Regions from separate parts of the Cellulosimicrobium funkei genome, predicted to be linked through region 2. Evidence: predicted binding sites of a transcription regulator. Region 2 holds the regulator's gene; the other holds the start of a gene.
What was found. The regulator HrcA, encoded in region 2, represses chaperone genes, less so after heat shock. The targets are predictions, from matches to a motif close to TTNGCACTCGNNNNNNNCGAGTGCNAA.

Region 1: the regulator HrcA is predicted to act here: its motif matches at 1,655-1,681, upstream of BXA05_RS18640 (Hsp20/alpha crystallin family protein).

What each region holds. Positions count from the first base shown of each region.
Region 1 is NZ_FTMI01000009.1:50,180-53,581, forward strand. It holds gene BXA05_RS18625 (class I adenylate-forming enzyme family protein) at 1-712, opposite strand, end outside; gene BXA05_RS18630 (biotin transporter BioY) at 733-1,437, opposite strand; gene BXA05_RS18640 (Hsp20/alpha crystallin family protein) at 1,776-2,261, shown strand; gene BXA05_RS19865 (double zinc ribbon and FHA domain-containing protein) at 2,269-3,240, opposite strand; gene BXA05_RS18650 (vWA domain-containing protein) at 3,237-3,402, opposite strand, start outside.
Region 2 is NZ_FTMI01000005.1:144,062-147,463, forward strand. It holds gene BXA05_RS13875 (16S rRNA (uracil(1498)-N(3))-methyltransferase) at 1-4, opposite strand, end outside; gene dnaJ (molecular chaperone DnaJ) at 18-1,142, opposite strand; gene hrcA (heat-inducible transcriptional repressor HrcA) at 1,249-2,265, opposite strand; gene BXA05_RS13890 (MFS transporter) at 2,345-3,402, opposite strand, start outside.

The sequences.
Region 1 (3,402 bases), on a different contig from region 2:
AGGGCGCGCCCGCAACGACGGCGTCGAGCACGTCGTCGAGGACCTGCGGCACGAGGTGCACGACGTCGCTCGTCGCGAGCGCCGCCGTCGTCGCGGCCGGGGTGCGCGTGAGGACGACGCACGCCCCGACGGCGAGCGTGTGCACGGCGGCGAAGCAGTACAGCGACGACGCGAGCGGGCCGGGGACGAGGACCGCGTCGGTGGGTCGCAGCCCGAGGAGACGGGTGACCGCGTCGAACGACCCCGCCCACGACGCGCGCGTGCGCACGACCGCGCGCGGGCGGCCGGTGCTCCCGGACGAGAACCCGGCCCACGCGAGGTCGTCGGGACCGGGGACGTGCGACGGCGCGGGCTCCGCGCCGTCGGCGGTGCCGGTCCCGCGCGGCAGCGGCACCTCGACGAACGTGCGCGGCGCGAGCGTGCGCAGCACCTCGGCGCGGTGGGCGCGCGGCCACGCGGCGTCGCACACGAGCGGCGTCGCGCCCAGGTGGTCGACGGCCAGCATCGCCGTGAGCAGGTCGAGCGGGTCCGGCAGCGACACGGCGACGAGGTCGCCCGGTCGCGTGCCCGACGCGCGCAGGTGCGTCGCGCCCGCGCGCACGTCCGCGGCGAGCGCGGCGTAGGTGCGCGACCGCTCGGGCGTGCGCAGGGCGGGACGGTCGCGCGCGGCCGGGTCGGCGGCGTGCGTCAGGACCTGGTGGGCGACGGGCACGCGGACACTCTCGCAGGTGTTCAGGAGGCGGGGCGGCCGTCGGCCGCGGCGCGGCTGGTGCGCCCGACCGGACGGGCCGCGGGGTAGGCCCGCACGACGCCCACCGTGATCGCGGCTGCGGCGAGCGCCTTGAGCAGGTCGCCGGGCAGGAACGCGAGCGAGAGCTGCGCGGTCGTGGGCAGCGGCACGCCCGTGACGAGCGCCTGCACCGGGATGCCGACGGCGTAGACGACCGCGATCCCGCCGACGACGCACGCGAGGAGCACGGGCGCGAACGTGACGCGCCGGAGCCGGTCGACGAGCAGGCCGACGACGGCCGCGCCGGCGAGGAACCCGACGAGGTAGCCCGCGGACGGCCCGACGAACGCCCCGAGCCCGCCGCGCCCGCCCGCGAGGACGGGGAGCCCGGCCGCGGCGAGCGCGAGGAACGTCGCGACGGCGAGCGAGCCGCGCCACGCGCCGAGGATCGCCCCCGCGAGCATGACGCCGAGCGTCTGGAGCGTCACGGGCACCGCGTTGCCGAACAGCGCGATCGAGCCGGGCAGGCCGAGCGCGGCCAGGAGCGCGGCGAACGTCGCGACCCGCGCGGCGTCGCCGGCGTCGAGCGCGAACCGGCCGCGGCGACGGTCGGGCAGGTCCCGCGGTGCGCCGCGCGGCGCGTCCGGGGTGGTGGGCGCCGTCGCGGACGGGGTGGCGGCGGGCGTCTCCGTGCGGGCGTCGGTCATCGCGGGCTCCCTGCTGTCGGTGGTCGGGCGTGTCCACTCTGGCCGGGACGGCGGCCCTCGGGCGACGGCGCTCGCGACCACCTCCGCGGCCCGCCGTGCACGGATCGCACAAGGCGTTGGAGGGATCCTCCAACCGCGCCGGGGCGCGGGCGCGGGGTCGGTGTGGGAGCCGCACAACGCGGCCTGCCCGGCCGGGCGACACGGCTCGTCGCACCTCTTGGCACTCTCGGGGTGAGAGTGCTAAAACAGGAGCTGTAGCCGCCCGCGGGGTGCCTGCCTCGCGGGAGCACCGACCGGTCCCGGACCGTCCGGGACCGTGCGACGAGGAGGTGAGAGGTGTGGCTGCGATGACCGACCCCTTCACGAGCACCTTCGACGCGATGGACCGTCTGGTCGGCCAGCTCGCGTCCGGCGCCCGCGCGACCGCCGCCTCGGCGGCCTCGGGCGGCATGCCGCTCGACCTGTTCCGCGCCGGGGACCACTACGTGCTGACGATGGACCTCCCGGGCGTCGACCCGGGCACGATCGACGTGTCCGTCGAGGACCGCACGCTGACCATCCGCGCCGAGCGCAGCCCGCGGACCGACCCGGACGTCCAGTGGCTCGCCCGCGAGCGGCCGTCCGGCACGTACGCGCGCCAGCTCACGGTGGGGCGCGGCCTGGCGCTCGACAAGATCACGGCGTCGTACGAGGACGGCGTGCTGACGCTGACGATCCCGGTGGCCGAGGAGGCCCGGCCCCGCCGGATCGAGGTCGCGCACCGCGCGGGCGGCGCGGCGACCCAGATCACGGCCGAGGCCGAGCCTCAGACGTCGGAGGGCTGAGCCGGGCTCACGCCTCGCCGGGGAGGGCCTTGCGGACGACGAGGCGCGTCCACGCCCCGAGGTACACGCGGTCCCCGTCGGCCAGCTCGCGTCGCTGGCCGGCGGGGATCGGGTCCGTCGGGAGCGGTTCGCCCGCGGGGCTCACGTAGGTGCCGTTCGAGGACTGCAGGTCCTCGACCCACCAGCGCTGCCCGTCCGTGCTGAGCTGGCAGTGCCGTCGCGAGACCCCGGTGTCCGCGCCGCAGTCGACCTGCGGGTGGATGCCGCGCGAGACCGACGGGCGCCCCACGAGCACGCTGCGCTCGCGCAGCACGACCAGCCCCGGCAGGCCCGCCGACGGCATGAGGTCCTCGGGCTGCTGGGCCGCGTACCAGTCCGGGTCGATCCAGATCTCGACGACCCACTGGTCCGGCCCGGGCACGGGCGGCGTCGGCAGGTGCGCGCCCGACGGCGCGGGGCCGGCCGGGTCCGCAGACGCACCGGCGGGCTGCTCGCCCGTGCCCGTCCCGGCGGCCGGCATCGACGCCGGAGCCTCGAGCGGTGCGGAGGCGCCCGGCGGCGGGGTGGCCGCGGACGCCGGGGACGCGGCCGGAGCCGGGAGCGGGGGCGGCGTCACGCCCGACGCGAGGCCCGCTTCCGGTGCGGCCGGGGCAGCGGCGGGTGCGGCCGGCGTGGCCGGCGTGGGGCGTGACGGCGGGTCGAGCGAGAGCGCCGACGCAGGCTCCACCGGGTCGGGCAGGGCGCCGGTGGTGAAGTCGTAGCCGCAGTTCTCGCAGAACAGCGCGCCGGCAGGAGCGGGCGAGCCGCAGTTCGGGCACTCGAGGGCCTGCGCCGGTGCGGAGGCCCCGCCCGGAGCAGGAGACGCCGCGCCCGCCGCGGGCGCCGCGGGTGCCGACGCCGCGGCGATGGGCTCGCCGCACACGTCGCAGTAGTCGGTCGACTCCGAGGGGTGCCCGTTGGGGCAGACGACGGCGCTCACCGACGCACCCGCGTCGTCTTCGTCGAGGCGGTGTCGAGCGCCATCTCGTCGAGCGTCGAGGTGTTGCGCTTGAGCCGCACGGTGCCGTGCTCCTCGTCGTCGATCTCGACGACCTTGCGCAGGCGCGACGTCGCCTCCTCGTTCCCCGTCTGCTGCGCGAGC
Region 2 (3,402 bases):
TCATGCCCGCGCCCCGCTCAGCGGCCGGAGAGCTTGTCGCGCAGGCGCGAGAACACGCCCGGGTGCGCGGCGGCGAGCCGGGGCTCGGGCCGCTCCTCGCCGCGCAGCGCGGCGAGCGAGCGCAGGAGCTGCTCCTGCTCGGGGTCGAGGGCCGTCGGCACCTGGACCTCGATGTGCACGTTGAGGTCGCCGCGACCGCTGCCGTGCAGGTGCCCGACGCCGAGGTTCTTCAGCGTGACGATCTGGTTCGGCTGCGTGCCGGGGCGCAGGTCGATCTCCTGGAGCCCGTCGAGCGTCTCCAGCTCGAGCACGGTGCCGAGGGCGGCCGCCGTCATGGGCACCTGGAGGGTGCAGTGCAGGTCGTCGCCGCGGCGCACGAACGTGTCGTGGTTGCGCTCGCGGATCTCGACGTACAGGTCGCCCGCGGGGCCGCCGGCCGGGCCGACCTCGCCCTGCGCGGTGAGCTTGATGCGCGTGCCCGTGTCGACGCCCGCCGGGACGTTGACCGTGATGCTGCGGCGGCTGCGCACGCGGCCCTCGCCCGAGCACTCCGCGCACGGCTCGGGGATGACCGTGCCGAAGCCCTGGCACGCGGCGCACGGCGCGCTCGTCATGACCTGGCCGAGGAACGAGCGCGCGACGCGCTGGACCGTGCCGCGGCCGTGGCACACCTCGCACGTGCGGGGCGAGGTGCCCGGACGGCAGCAGGTGCCGCCGCACGTGCCGCACACGACCGCCGTGTCGACCTGGAGCTCGCGCTGCGCGCCGAACGTCGCCTCGGAGAGGTCGATGTCGAGCCGCACGAGCGCGTCCTGGCCGCGGCGGGCACGCGGGATCGGCCCCTGCTGCGCCTGGGCGCCGCCGAAGAACGTCTCGAAGATGTCCTGGAAGCCGAACCCGCCGCCCATGGGGCCGCCGCCCCCGCCGCCGGGGGCGCTGGGGTCGACGCCGAGGTCGTACTGCTGGCGCTTCTCCGGGTTGGACAGCACCTCGTAGGCGCGCGCGACGTCCTTGAAGCGGTCGCCCGCCTCCTCGCCCGCGACGTCCGGGTGCAGCTCGCGCGCGAGCTTGCGGTACGCCTTCTTGATCTGGTCCTGGCTGGCGTCACGGGCCACGCCGAGGATCTCGTAGTAGTCGCTCACACGTCACTCTCTGCTGGTGCGGGTCGTGAGGCCGGCGCGCGGCCGGTCGGGAGGGGTCGGGGGTGGTCGTCGAGCGGGCCCGCCGCGGGCGGGGAGACCGCGGGGCTCACGTGCCGAGCACCCGTGACAGGTAGCGCGCGACCGCGCGCACCGCCGCGATGGTGCCGGGGTAGTCCATGCGGGTCGGCCCGATCGAGCCGACGAGCGCGACCGTGTCACCGTCGTTACCGTAACCGGTCGTCACGACGGAGGTCTCCGCGAGGCCCTCGAGCTGGGTCTCGCGACCGATCCGGACGCTCACGCCCGACTCGGCGGCCATCTCGGTGAGCAGCCCGAGCAGGACGACCTGCTCCTCGAGCGCCTCGAGGACGGGGCGCAGCGCGTGCTCGAACCGCATGCCCGCGCGCGCGAGGTTGGCCGTGCCCGCGAGGACGAGGCGCTCCTCGCTCTCCTCCGCGAGCGTCTGGGCGACGAGGTCGCCCACCGCGCGGACGAGCGGGGCGTCGTCGGGGTGGAAGCTCTCGGTCACGGCGGCGAGACCGGGCGCGAGGTCCGTGAGGCGCTTGCCCGCGGCCGCGGCGTTGAGCCGTGCGCGCACCTCGACGAGGGTCCCCTCGTCCGGCAGGCTCGCGACCTCGAGCGTGCGCTGCTCGACGCGGCCCGTGTCCGTGATGATGACGACCAGGAGGCGCGACTCGCCGACGGGCACGAGCTCGAGGTGGCGCAGGCCCGACCGGCTCAGCGACGGGTACTGCACGACGGCGACCTGGCCGGTGAGCTGGGCGAGAAGGCGCCCGGCGCGCGCGATGACGTCGTCGAGGTCCACGCCCTCGGACAGGAAGGTCTCGATGGCGCGCTTCTCCGGCGCGGACAGCGGCTTGACGCCCGAGAGGCGGTCCACGAAGAGCCGGTAGCCCTTGTCCGTCGGGATCCGGCCCGCGGACGTGTGCGGCTGCGCGATGTACCCGGCGTCTTCGAGAGCCGCCATGTCGTTGCGGATCGTGGCGGGCGAGACGCCGAGGCTGTGGCGCTCGGTGAGCACGCGCGAACCCACGGGCTCGCGCGTGAGGACATAGTCCTCGACGATGGCCCGCAGCACCTCGAGCCGGCGCTCCTCGCTCACGTCCACCTCCCGCGTGCCGCACCGTCGCCGCCCGGGCGGGCGTGCGGGCGTCGGCACTCTCGACCTCCGAGTGCCAATCCTACGCGTCCGCGCGGCCCGTCCGGCGGTCCTCCGCTCGTCGCGAACGCAGGTCGAGGAGGCCGACGACGAGCGCGACCGCGACGAGGCCGATCGTCACCAGGAGCGCGCGCCCGGTCGCGTCCGCGGCCGAGTCGCCGCTCGCGAGCCCGCCGTAGTAGACGGACAGGACCACGGAGATCCCGACGGCCGACCCGATGCGCTGACCGAGCTGCAGCATGCTGCCCGCCACCCCGGCCCGGCTCACCGGGACCTCGGACAGCGTGAGCGTCTGGTTCGGCGCGATGACCGTGCCGCTGCCCGCGCCCGCGACGAGCAGCGCGACCGCGAGCGCCGGGCCGACGGCGCCCGGGTCGTCCCCGAGCGTGCGCACGACGACCTCCGCCGCGACCACCCCCACGAGCACGAGCACGACGCCGCCGACGACGAGCTCGCGGCCCCAGCGCGCGACCCAGCGGCCCGAGAACCACGCCGACACGCCCGACGCGACCGCGAACGGCGTGCCGACGAGCCCCGCCTGGAGCGGCGTGTACCCCAGCTCGTCCTGGAGGTAGAGCGTGACGACGAGGAAGATGCCCGTGAACCCGGCGAAGTACGCGAGGCCGAGCAGCGCGCCGTTGCGGAAGGACCCGAGCCCCACGACCTGGGGGTCGAGGACGGCCTCGCCCGTGCGCCGCTGGTAGCGCCGCTCCCACCCGACGGCGGCCACCACGGCGGCCGCGGCCGGCACGAGCCACCACCAGCGCGACGCGTCGTCGCCGCGGCCCGTCGTCGTGACGAACGGCATCATCACGCCGAGGGTCGCGGCGCCGAGCAGGCCCAGCCCGACCAGGTCCAGCCGGCGCGGCCCGCGCGCCGCGCCCGAGCCGGTGCGCGGTGGCCCGGGCACGAGGCGCCACGCGAAGGGCAGGAGCACGGCGACGACGGGGATGTTCACGAGGAACACCCACCGCCACCCCGTCTCCGGGCCCGCCGCGGCGATGATGAGCCCGCCCAGCAGGGGCCCGAGCGCCGTCGAGACGCCGATGGTCGCGCCGAACATGCCGAACGCGCGCCCGC